DNA from 2 places in the Candidatus Limousia pullorum genome. Region 1 is predicted to be linked to the other one. Evidence: a T-box and tRNA genes for the amino acid it is inferred to sense, from the RefSeq annotation. Region 1 holds a T-box; the other holds one or more tRNA genes.
The links. The T-box of region 1 lies ahead of pheS (phenylalanine--tRNA ligase subunit alpha). A T-box ahead of a tRNA ligase gene usually reads a tRNA of that ligase, here a tRNA-Phe.
Positions count from the first base shown of each region.

Region 1 (6,176 bases):
TCTGTGAACTTGCCCTGTGCGCCGCCGGAAATTGCTGTTGAATCGATTACATTGTATCCGTAGAAACGTGCGATTTCCTCGGCGATATCTGCCTTACACTCAAGGTCAGGTCTGAATGTGGGAACGGTGATTGTGTCGCCCTCAACCTTACATTCAACCTTGTGGAGAATGTCTATCATCTCTTCACGGGAAAGATTTGTTGCAAGGAACTTGTTTGTCCATTCTGGCTCGAACTTGATTGTGTGGTTGCCCTCTTCGTACTGCTTATCCATAAGGATACCGTCCATAACGTCACCGGCGTCAAGAAGCTCTACAAGCTCGCAGGCTCTTTCAAGAGCAGGGAGGCAGGCGTTAGGGTCAAGACCCTTTTCATATCTTGAGGAAGCGTCTGTTCTCATACCCTGGGACTTTGCGGTAATTCTTACGCTTGAACCCTTAAAGGTTGCGCTTTCAAATACGATAGTTGTTGTATCGTCCATGATACCTGAGTACTCGCCGCCCATAACACCGGCAATAGCAACAGGCTTGTTTGCGTCGGCGATTACAAGGTTTTTGTCGGTGAGTGTTCTCTCAATGCCGTCAAGTGTTGTAATCTTTTCGCCGTTTTTGGCAAGTCTTACTCTGATTTTGCCCTCGTCGATAAATCTAAGGTCAAAAGCGTGCATAGGCTGGCCGTATTCAAGCATTACATAGTTTGTAATATCAACGATGTTGTTGATAGGACGAACGCCCATTGCTCTCAGACGCTCTCTGAGCCAGCGTGGTGAAGGCTTAACTCTTACGTTTTTAACTATTCTTGCGGAGTAGATTTTGCAAAGCTCCGGGTTTTCTATTTTAACATCCAGCATACCTGTGCAGTCGCCGTTTCCGGCCTTTACAACAGGTTTGTGAAGTTTAAGCTCTTTGTTAAATGTTGCGGCTGCTTCTCTTGCAAGACCGATAACGCTGAAGCAGTCAGGACGGTTTGAGGTTATTTCAAACTCAACCTTTGTGTCGTTAAGACCGATTGCCTCTCTGATGTCCTTGCCAAGAGTTTTGTCGCAGTCGTCGCCGAGAACAAAAATTCCGTCCTCGACTGCATACGGGAAGTCGTGGGCTGTAAGTCCCAGCTCGGAAAGTGAGCAGAGCATACCGTTTGATGGAACGCCTCTGAGCTTGCCCTTTTTAATCTTTACGCCGTTTGGCAAAACTGAATTATCCTTAGCAACAGGGATATAGTCCCCAACTGTAAGGTTTTTAGCACCTGTAACAATCTGAACAGGCTCGCCCTCGCCGATGTCTATCCGGCATACAACCAGCTTGTCAGCGTCCGGGTGCTTTTCAATGGACAAAACCTTTCCCACTACCACGTTCTTTGTGTTTTCAGCCTCAATTTCATAGCCCTCAACCTTAGAACCGCTCATGGTCATTGCCTCGGAAAATTCTCTCGGAGGCATTTCTATATCTACAAATTCTTTAAGCCATCTCATTGACAGATTCATAAAATTCTACCTCCTTTTATCAGTCAAACTGCTTGAGGAAACGAACATCGTTTTCAAAGAACAGTCTTAAATCGTTTATGTTGTATCTTCTCATTGCAATTCTTTCAAGTCCGAGACCGAAAGCAAAGCCTGAGTAAACCTCCGGGTCGATGTTGCAGGTTTCCAAAACCTTTGGATGAACCATGCCGCAGCCGAGAATTTCTATCCAGCCTTCGCCCTTACAAAGAGGGCAGCCTGCGCCGTGGCAGTTAAAGCACTGAACGTCAACCTCTGCGGAAGGCTCTGTAAATGGGAAGTGGTGAGGTCTGAAACGAACAACGCTGTCCTCGCCGTAAAGCTGCTTTATGAAGATTTCAAGAGTTCCTTTAAGGTCTGCAAAGGAAACGCCCTTGTCAACAACAAGTCCCTCAATCTGGTGGAAGAGAGGTGAGTGTGTTGCGTCTACAGCGTCGCTTCTGAAAACTCTTCCCGGAGAAATAATTCTGATAGGAGGCTGCTGCTTCTCCATAACACGAACCTGAACCGGTGAAGTCTGAGTTCTCAAAACTATATTTTCATTTATATAGAATGTATCCTGTGTATCTCTTGCAGGGTGGTCCTTTGGAATATTGAGAGCCTCAAAGTTGTAGTAATCCTTTTCAACCTCTGGGCCGTCAACAATATCAAATCCCATACCGATAAAAATATCCTTAATATCGTCAAGCACAACGGTGAGCGGGTGTCTGCTTCCCAAAACCTTAGCCTTGCCCGGAAGAGTAACGTCGATTTTCTCGGCTTTGAGCTTTTCTGCCTGGAGCTTCTGGGCGATTGATTTGCTGTCATCTTCGATTTTTGCTTCAATCTCGCTTCTGATAACATTTGCAAGCTGGCCTACAACAGGTCTTTCCTCGGCGGAAAGCTTACCCATCTGCTTCAAAATTCCTGTAAGCTCGCCTTTTTTGCCCAGGAATTTAATTCTTACCGCTTCAATATCCTGAATTGATGCGGCATTTTCAAGTTCATTTAAAGCCTTTTGTCTTATGGCTTCAAGCTGTTCTTTCATCAAAGTCAATCCTTTCCTTTAAGCAGTTTATATTTCTGATAAATTAACACAATTTAAAATACGGCGGAAAAATAAAAAAGCCCCATCGGCATAAAAATGCCAAAGGGACGAAATTATCCGTGGTACCACCCTGTTTTTTGCTTCAAAAAGAGCAAACACTCCTTCGGCATATAACGGTGCCTGCCGTCGAAGCCTACTGAAATTTCAGCCTCGCCACTCAAAAGGGAACTTCACAAACCCTGCAAAGCAGTGCGCTTCCAGCCACGGCGCACATTCTCTGGGCAATGCTTTTGGGAAAGCTACTTCCTTTGTCATCGTGTTATCATCAGCTATCTTTGTAATATTATCATTTTTTTGTGAAATATGCAAGGGCTTTATTGAATTTTTTTCGGATATATGTTATCATATACAATATTAGCCGAAAACCCTCTAATAGTTTGTGAGTTTTATCTACAAAAGAAACTGAGAGTTTACGGCGTATATCAACAAATAATTTATTTTAAAAATGGTAAGATAACGGCAGAACCTTTCCTCATGTTTCGGAAAAATAAAAGGCTTTGCCGGTCGGAAATCTACCGTCGGAAAGGAAAAATATGGACATCTTCGTGGAACAGCTTGTTAAAAAGAAAAGAAAAGCGGTTGACTATGCCACTGTGGCACTGGTTATTATGATCGGTCTTATTCTTGCCGGACTTTCAGTGCTTCTGGTTATTATGTTTGCGCCGTTTATGCTGATTTTGTCATTCATCGTTGTGTTTGCTTTTATTTACCTTGCAATCTTTGTAGCTCAGGGAACAAATCTTGAGTTTGAATATTCCGTAACCAACGAATATCTTGTTATTGACAAAATAATTGCAAAGAAAAGAAGAAAAAATCTTGTGGACATAAAAATTTCCACAATAGAAAATTTCTGCAAATTTACCGACCCAAAACTTCAGAGCATTAAAATCAACAAAAACGTATATGCCTGCGAGGATTACAACAATGACGATACATACGTTATAACCTACCGTGACCCGAAATTCGGTACAAAGGCTGTAGCCTTTACACCTAACGATGAAATCTTCAAGGCAATGCGCCCATACTTGAGAAGAGAAATCATAACAGAACTTTACTACAAAAAATAAATACAATTCAGGCGGCAGTAATTTTGCCGCCTGTCTTTTTAACGGAGTGATTTTAAATGTCAAACAACACACCACTTATTACAAAGGAATTTTTAAAGGATAAAATTAAATCCCGTCCCATAGATTCAAACAAGGGAACTTTCGGAAATCTTCTTGCAATCTGCGGAAGCTACGGCATGGCAGGTGCGGCAATGATGGCGGCAATGGGCGCTTTACGTTCCGGCGTTGGTCTTATGCGCCTTGCAATCCCCGAAAGCATTTATCCCGTTGCGGCGGTAAGGCTTCCCGAGTGCGTTTTCCACCCAATAAAAACCACAGACAAAACCTTTTCACAGAGCAACTGTACAGAGCTTTTAAAGCTTTGTGAAACAGCCTCCGCTGTGGTTTTGGGCTGCGGCATGGGCTGGAATTTCTTCACCTCATCAGTAACCGAAAGAATAGTTGAAAGCTGTGCCGTTCCCATGGTAATAGATGCGGATGGTCTAAACTGCGTAAGTGAACATATAGATATATTAAACAGTGCAAAAGCTCCCTTAATAATCACACCTCACCCGGGAGAAATGGCAAGGCTCACAAAAACAACCATAGAGGAAGTTCAAAGCAACCGCATTGAGTGCGCCTGCAATTTTGCAAAAAAGTACAATGTAATAACAGTCTTAAAGGGCGCCGGAACGGTTGTTGCCTCACCCACAGGCGAATACAGGGTAAACACCACCGGAAATCCGGGAATGTCCACAGGCGGAAGCGGCGACATTCTCGCAGGAATTGTAGGCTCTCTGCTGGCTCAGGGATATTCACCTTTTGATGCCGCCTGCCTTGGCGTGTTTGTACACGGTCTTGCCGGCGATATAACCGCCAAACAGCAGGGCATGATTTCCATGCTCCCAACAGACACATTAAAAAATATTTCAAAAGCCTTCTTTTTTATAACCGACCAGTAAATGTAGGATATATAAATCAACTTCCGTTTCAGGTCGGACGAAACTTTTTTATCTCCGCCTTGCAAGGATTTAGTTTAGAAATAAAGTTCATTTCAAGGCGGGCGAGACGTTTTCCTTATTCTTCGGAATGGCTCACCCACATATGGGTTAGTTAAAGTATCAATCAGCAAATATCAAGAATGATTAGTTAAAAGAAAAATAAAGAAATAAAAACTATTTAATGAAAATAGAGGTATTATATTATGAAAAAAATTTTTCTTTTATCTTCGGCAATTCTTATAATTATGTGGGCGGCGATTTTTTCCGGATGTTCTCAAAAGGAAATTTCTCCCCAAAAGGCTGACCTTTCCTTTGACTGCTCGGCAAATATAAACTGCAAGGGTCTTGAGTACACGGCGGACATAAGCTACAGCGAAAATTCTCCGCTGATTATTGAAATCACCTCGCCGGAAAGTCTTTGCGGTCTTAAAACAGGATTTAAAGGCGATGTTTTCAAGTCCGGTATAGGTGAAAAATTTTGTCAGACCGAAAACCACTATCTCCCCGACACAAGTCCATCCCAGCAGCTTTACAATTTTATTGAATATCTTTCCTCAACGCCACAGATAACCCCTTATGCTGAGGAAAACGGTCTTTTGCTGTGCAAGGGTAAAATCTATTCAAAGGAATTTGATTTCGCACTGGATAAAGAAAGCGGAAAGGTAGTTTCCTATTCCTCTGATGATGTAGAAATAGAATTTATTTTTAATATATAAAACACAATCCGACCACGGTTATAGTTCTGTAAAGGAATAATAAAAATAATATTGCAAAGGGTTGTTGTGTGTGATATACTCATGATGATTATATGCATCAAAAGAATTTAAATATAACGGAGGTTTTATAAATGAGCAAAATCACAAAACAATCTATAATCGGCGACGTTCTGGACATGTATCCTGATACAGCAAAATATTTCCTTGAAATCGGTATGCACTGCCTTGGCTGTCCTTCTGCAAGAGGCGAATCAGTAGAAGAGGCTTGCATGGTACACGGCAAGGACGCTGACGAGCTTGTTGCAAAGCTCAACGCTGCAATCGGAGAATAAAAATATGCATACACTTTTTACACCGGACAACAGACTTGCCCTCTGCGCAAGCTTTGTCAGGGATAAAGTAAAGGTGGCAGACATAGGAACAGACCACGCTTATCTTCCCGTATGGCTTTGCCTTACGGGAAAAGCTGTTTCTGCGGTTGCCGCCGATATTAACCCGGAGCCTTTAAGCCGTGGAGAACTGACCATAAAAAAATACGGCGCAGAGAAGCTTGTAAAAACAAGGCTCAGCGACGGACTTAAAAATATTAAAGAAGATGAAGCCGACGATATAATAATTGCCGGTATGGGCGGAGAGCTTATAGCCAAAATTATGGACAACTGCCCTTTTTCAAAAAATCCGGAAAAAAGATTTATTTTACAGCCCATGACTAAATGCAGTGAGCTTATAAAATATCTCTGTGAAAATGGGTTTGAAATTTTAAGACAGGACACCTGTAAGGAGGGCAAAAAGCTTTACACCGTTATGCAGGTATGCTATAGAGGAGAAAA
Region 1 covers NZ_CM171614.1:509,351-515,526, forward strand. Annotated here, with positions in the region: gene pheT (phenylalanine--tRNA ligase subunit beta) at 1-1,481, opposite strand, end outside; gene pheS (phenylalanine--tRNA ligase subunit alpha) at 1,501-2,523, opposite strand; T-box leader at 2,624-2,847, opposite strand; gene CGICJO_RS02230 (DUF6106 family protein) at 3,117-3,650, shown strand; gene CGICJO_RS02235 (NAD(P)H-hydrate dehydratase) at 3,707-4,591, shown strand; gene CGICJO_RS02240 (hypothetical protein) at 4,834-5,346, shown strand; gene CGICJO_RS02245 (DUF1858 domain-containing protein) at 5,478-5,678, shown strand; gene CGICJO_RS02250 (class I SAM-dependent methyltransferase) at 5,683-6,176, shown strand, end outside.

Region 2 (6,176 bases), 340 kb from region 1:
CTGCGTGCATTGCGGTTCCGCAGGCTACAATGTGAATTTTGTTTGTGTTTTCAAAGAGAGAATCGGGGATTTTTTCGTTTGAGAAATCAACTAAGAAATCTTTAAGACGTGGGCTTATTGTGTCGTTTAAAGCCTTTGTCTGCTCGAAAATCTCCTTGAGCATGAAATGGGGATAACCGTCCTTTTCCGCCGCCTCAACGTCCCAGTCGGCTGTGAGAGTTTCCCTTTCAATTGTTTCTCCGTCCGTTGTGTAAACGGTGACAGAGTCTTTTTCCAAAACAGCTATAAGGTTTTCATCCAAAAGCTGATATTGGTTTGTGTATTTTAAAACCGCAGGAATATCGCTGGCTATAAAGTTTTCGCCGTTTCCTATGCCGATGATAAGAGGGCTGTCTTTGCGCAGAGCAAAGATTTTTTCCGGGATATCCCTGAACATTATACCCAATGCATAACTGCCCTTAACGGCCATTATAAGCCTTTTTATGGCGTCCATAGGGTCGCCCTTGTAATAATAGTCCAAAAGCTTAGCCACAACCTCAGTGTCCGTTTCGCTTAAAAAGCTGTAGCCCTTTTTAAGAAGCTTGGTTTTAAGCTCCATGTAGTTTTCAATAATTCCGTTGTGAACAATGGTGATACGGGCGTTTCCGTGGGGGTGAGAGTTGATGTCACTTGGCTCTCCGTGAGTTGCCCAGCGTGTGTGACCTATTCCGCAGGTGCCTTCGGGAGTTCCAACCTGCTTGATTTTTTCTTCCAAATCTTTAAGTCGTCCCTTGGTCTTTACCGTTACAAATTCCCCGGCATGGTGAATTGCAATACCTGCCGAATCGTAACCACGGTACTCAAGCTTTTTAAGTCCTTCAACAAGAACTCCTGCTGCCTGCTGTTCTCCTACATATCCAACTATTCCACACATAATATTTACCTGTCTTTCTGAGTTTGTCTTGTCTGAAAGCTCTGTTTCTCCCCTTGCGGAGAGGGTTTAACAATCAGACTGACGACACCGTATAAACGGCGCCGAAAGAGCATCCGCCGAATTTTCGATAACTCTTTCCCTCGTCACCGCAGTACAGGCATGCGGTCTGGCGCTGATAAATTACAGATAATAAACCTCCCTTTCAGCTTGTTTTGCCGTACAGCTTCTGTAAAAAATCTTTCAACATTCTACTACAGGTTAAGATAAAAGTCAATCAATATTTCTAATATTATGCATTATGCGAAAGTTTTATACACTAAAAATTAAATATTTATTCAATTATATTTTTCTCTAAACGTGAATTTATACTTCTTACGTTTTGACCGATTTGATAAACTTTTTTAAACTTAAATTAAAAGCTTTACTTTTACACTTTTATATGTTAAAATTGTAAAGGACTGATTTATGAAATCGAAACCTTTTTGAGTTACAGGAGGAAACTTATGAATTCAAAAATTAAGGACGAGACAGTAGACTTTTTGTTTAAAGCTATTTTGTCTCTGGAAACAATGGAAGACTGCTACGACTTTTTTGAGGACCTCTGCACTGTGCCGGAAATCAAGGCTATGTCACAGCGTCTTTATGTGGCAAAACTTCTTTCAGACAAATGTGTTTACAGCGATATTGTAAACAAGACAGGAGCATCAACAGCGACTATAAGCCGTGTAAATCGTGCTTTGATTTACGGCTGTGATGGATATAACCTTGCGTTTCGACGCATTGAAAAAAAGGAAAAAGAGGCAGAGGGTAAAGAGTGATGGCGTCTTACGGTGTTTTTGCCGACTATTACGATTCCCTTACGGAAAACGTGGAGTATCTGCGCCGTGCCGACTATATTACAGAAGTATTTGAGAGGCTTAACCACAATATGGGGTTAAGCCTTGATCTTGCCTGCGGCACAGGAAGCCTTACAATAGAGCTTTTTAAAAAGGGCGTCGATATTTACGGAATAGACGGCTCATATGATATGCTTGCTCAGGCAAAGGAGAAAGCCGACGAGCTGGGACTTGATATATTATTTCTCTGTCAGAAAATGGAAAACATAGACCTTTACGGAACAATAGACACATGTATCTGCACTTTGGACAGCATAAACCACCTTGTAAAAAAAGAAAAGGTGCAAAAGACCTTTGATAAGGTTTCTTTGTTTATGAACAAGGGCGGATATTTTTTGTTTGACGTAAATTCTCTGTACAAACATCAGCAGGTTTTGGGAAACAATACCTTTGTCTATGATACCGACGACGTTTTCTGCGTATGGCAGAACAGCCTTTCTGAAAATAATGTTGTAAATATTCAGCTTGATTTTTTCTGCGCAATGGAAAACGGAAAGGATTACAGAAGATACAGCGAGAATTTCTCAGAAAGAGCCTACAGCCATGAGGAAATAGAAGAAATGCTTCATAATTCCGGATTTGAAACAGCGGCTGTATACGGAGATTTAAGCTTTGAACCGCCGAAACCTGAGGAACAGAGAATAATTTATGTTGCAAGAAAAGTGAAATAATGGCATAATAGTGTCTAAATAATAAATAGGGAAGTGAAACAATGAATAAAGATAAAATCATAAGATGTATAACAAGCGACGGAGGCATAATGGCTTCCGCTATAGATTCAACAGGCATAGTTTTTACAGCTCAGGAGCTTCACCACACCACAAGCTGCGGCACAGCGGCTCTGGGAAGACTGCTGACAGCGGCTTCTATGATGGGCGCACAGCTTAAACAAAAGAACGCAGTGATAAACCTCAGCGTAAAGGGAAACGGCCCTCTGGGCCCTGTTGTAGCCGTTGCAAACAGCAAAGGTAATGTAAAGGGTTATGTGGGAAACTGGGATTGCCCTACAGAGCACTACAGCAACGGAAAGATAAATGTTGCCGCCGCAGTTGGTAAAGAGGGCATACTCACAGTTATGCGTGACTACGGAAGCGGCGACCCGTATATAGGACAGGTTCCTTTGGTAAGTGGAGAGATAGCTGAGGACATAACAAACTATTACGCCACAAGTGAGCAAATTCCAACAGTATGCGCTCTTGGAGTTTTGGTGGATAAAAATAACGGACTGGTTTTGGCTGCCGGAGGATTGCTTATACAGCTTCTGCCAGGTGCTACAGACGAAGAAATAGAAAAGCTCGAAAAGAATGTTGCCGCTTTAGAGCCTGTAACCACAATGCTCGCAAAGGGAATGTCAGTTTTGGATATCTGCAAAAAAGCTTTGGAAGGCTTTGAAGTGGAAGTTTTGGACGAATTCCCAGTAAGCTATGTGTGCGGATGCAGTAAAGAAAAAATAGAAAACGCCATAAGAGGCCTTTCTGACGAAGAAATAAAGGAAATAATAGAGAAAGAAGGGGCAGCAAAAGCCTCCTGCAACTTCTGTAATAAAAAATTTATTTTTACAAAAGAGGATTTGGAGAAGATTATTTCCGAGAGAAAAGACAAAAAATAAGGCGAAAATACAGAAAAACAGGGTAAATTATTAGCGATGTTACGTATATTTTAAGTGATATTGTCATAAAATAAAAAAATCAAAAAAAATTTAAAAAAACGCTTGACTTTTACCCTGTGATGATGTATTATAATACACGTCGCTGAAAGACACCACACCGAAACGGCAAAAACGGTGTGAGTAAATGGGAGCATAGCTCAGCTGGGAGAGCATCTGCCTTACAAGCAGAGGGTCATAGGTTCGAGCCCTATTGTTCCCACCATTTGGCCCGGTAGTTCAGTTGGTTAGAACGCTAGCCTGTCACGCTAGAGGTCGACGGTTCGAACCCGTTCCGGGTCGCCAAATTTGCCTCTGTAGCTCAGTTGGTAGAGCAGGGGACTGAAAATCCCCGTGTCGGTGGTTCGATTCCGCCCGGAGGCACCATAAATGCGGATGTAGCTCATCCGGTAGAGCGCCACCTTGCCAAGGTGGAGGTAGCGAGTTCGAGCCTCGTCATCCGCTCCATTGAAAAGCACTTAATAAAATTTATTAAGTGCTTTTCATAACATAAGAGTTAACTGCATATAATAAAGTGTAGTTAAGAAAAAGTAAATAAGGCGTCATAGCCAAGTGGTAAGGCATGGGTCTGCAAAACCCTGATTCCCCAGTTCAAATCTGGGTGACGCCTCCAAAAAGCGATAGGGGAAAGTGTATACTTTCCCCATTGCGTACATCTTATTATTACATGCCTTTAATGATCTTTGAAATACTTTCGCATAATATTCAAGGCAGTATTTGCAGCGAAGGAATGAATATTAAAGATTGTTTTTAATTAACAATAAAAAGGAGAAATAATCATGAAAAAATACATAAAGGAAAGTCACATATATTTGCCAGTATTCTTATTTATAATTGTGCTTGCGGTAGCTTTTGTTATGAAACATTTCTTTTTTAATTATAGTGGAAATGCACAGCTTAATTATACAGCAAATGAGCAACAGGCCCTTGATTTATTGGCTCTTGTAGTTATTTTCCGTCTTTATTATAAAGTTATTAAAAAGTCTTTAATATTCTCTATCAAAGAAACAAAAGGTTTTATAATCAGATATAGAGATTATAAAAAGAGCATGTAATAACACTAATAGGTTCAAGAAATTTGAGCGCATTAGTATTACCGCATAGACGCCCGATTCTCATAACGCTTTCTTCCCGGCACATCATCTTTTCGAAGTGTGTTCCCCAAGATTGTCAATGAGTGAGTGGCTCGCTGGACAAACCGTTGTCTTGGTAGGGTGAACGGTTCATCGTCACGGCGAATGCTTATATGACTCAAGTATCCGTCATGTCAGGCGTGAGGTAAGCAAAACAGCACTTACCTGTTTTTCAAGGTACAGCGAAAAAACAAAAAGCCTGCACCTCTGACACGTCAGAAAAGTACAGACTTACAGCAAAAAATATATCCAAAATAAACGCACACCACAAAGCGTGCGGAAATCCGGCTTCATAAGTCATGCTGAGTATTGTGAGTACTCTCATGGCGCAAGGCTGTCAGTAATTGCAGTTATTGGCAGCCTGTGAGGCTTATTTGTGTTTCCACAAATATATTATAGACCTTTTGATTTTCAAAGTCAATACTTACGAAGGGGAAGTATTGACTTTTTTTGTATTTTTTATTTGTCGAAATTTAATATAATTTGATGATGTATAAATAAAAAACTAAAGATAGTAGACATTTTTTTGGAGGTTTTAGGATGAGTGATATTAAAAAGGAGCAAGAGAGGGACGAGCTTCACAGGGCTATATGGGCGATTGCTGATGAACTTCGTGGAGCTGTTGATGGTTGGGATTTTAAAAACTATGTGCTTGGAACAATGTTTTATCGTTATATATCCGAGAACCTTTGCAGTTATATAAACGAGGGTGAACGTGAAGCAGGTACACCTGATTTTAATTATGCAGATATGTCAGACGATGATGCCTTAGACGCTAAAGAAGGTTTGGTAGAGGAAAAAGGCTTTTTCATTCTTCCCAGCCAGCTTTTTTGTAATGTACAGGCAAAAGCCAAGGATGATGAAAACTTAAACGAAACCTTGGAAAAGGTGTTCAGGAGCATTGAGGATTCAGCAAAGGGAACAGAGTCAGAAAACAGTCTTGCAGGTCTTTTTGATGACTTCGATGTAAACAGCAATAAGCTCGGTGCAACAGTGGCAAAGAGAAACGAGAAGCTTGTAAAGCTGTTGGACGGAGTTGCCAATATGAAGCTTGGGGACAATGTAAAAGATCATCATATAGACGCATTCGGCGATGCTTATGAATACCTTATGACCATGTATGCCAGCAATGCAGGAAAATCCGGAGGAGAATTTTTCACCCCGGCGGATGTTTCAGAGCTTTTGACAAGACTGGGTACAGTGGGAAAAAAGGAAGTAAATAAAGTATATGACCCAGCCTGCGGTTCAGGTTCTCTGCTTTTAAAAGCTGTGAAGATTTTGGGACGTGACAATGTCCGCAACGGATTTTTTGGTCAGGAAATAAATATAACCACTTATAACCTGTGTCGTATAAATATGTTTTTGCACGATATACCATATGATAAGTTCAGCATTGCCTGTGAGGATACTTTGACAGCTCCACAGCATTGGGACGACGAGCCTTTTGAACTTATAGTATCAAATCCGCCATACTCTATAAAGTGGGCAGGCGACAGCGATGTAAAGCTTATAAACGACCCACGTTTTGCACCTGCCGGAGTGCTTGCTCCAAAGAGCAAGGCAGACCT
Region 2 covers NZ_CM171614.1:169,446-175,621, reverse strand. Annotated here, with positions in the region: gene glmS (glutamine--fructose-6-phosphate transaminase (isomerizing)) at 1-913, opposite strand, end outside; gene CGICJO_RS00720 (YerC/YecD family TrpR-related protein) at 1,417-1,731, shown strand; gene CGICJO_RS00715 (class I SAM-dependent DNA methyltransferase) at 1,731-2,480, shown strand; gene hslO (Hsp33 family molecular chaperone HslO) at 2,522-3,418, shown strand; tRNA gene CGICJO_RS00705 (tRNA-Val) at 3,605-3,680, shown strand; tRNA gene CGICJO_RS00700 (tRNA-Asp) at 3,684-3,760, shown strand; tRNA gene CGICJO_RS00695 (tRNA-Phe) at 3,766-3,841, shown strand; tRNA gene CGICJO_RS00690 (tRNA-Gly) at 3,847-3,922, shown strand; tRNA gene CGICJO_RS00685 (tRNA-Cys) at 4,014-4,088, shown strand; gene CGICJO_RS00680 (hypothetical protein) at 4,255-4,530, shown strand; gene CGICJO_RS00675 (type I restriction-modification system subunit M) at 5,149-6,176, shown strand, end outside.
Region 2: it has a tRNA-Phe gene. The T-box ahead of pheS (phenylalanine--tRNA ligase subunit alpha) is inferred to sense a tRNA for this amino acid. The anticodon was not compared.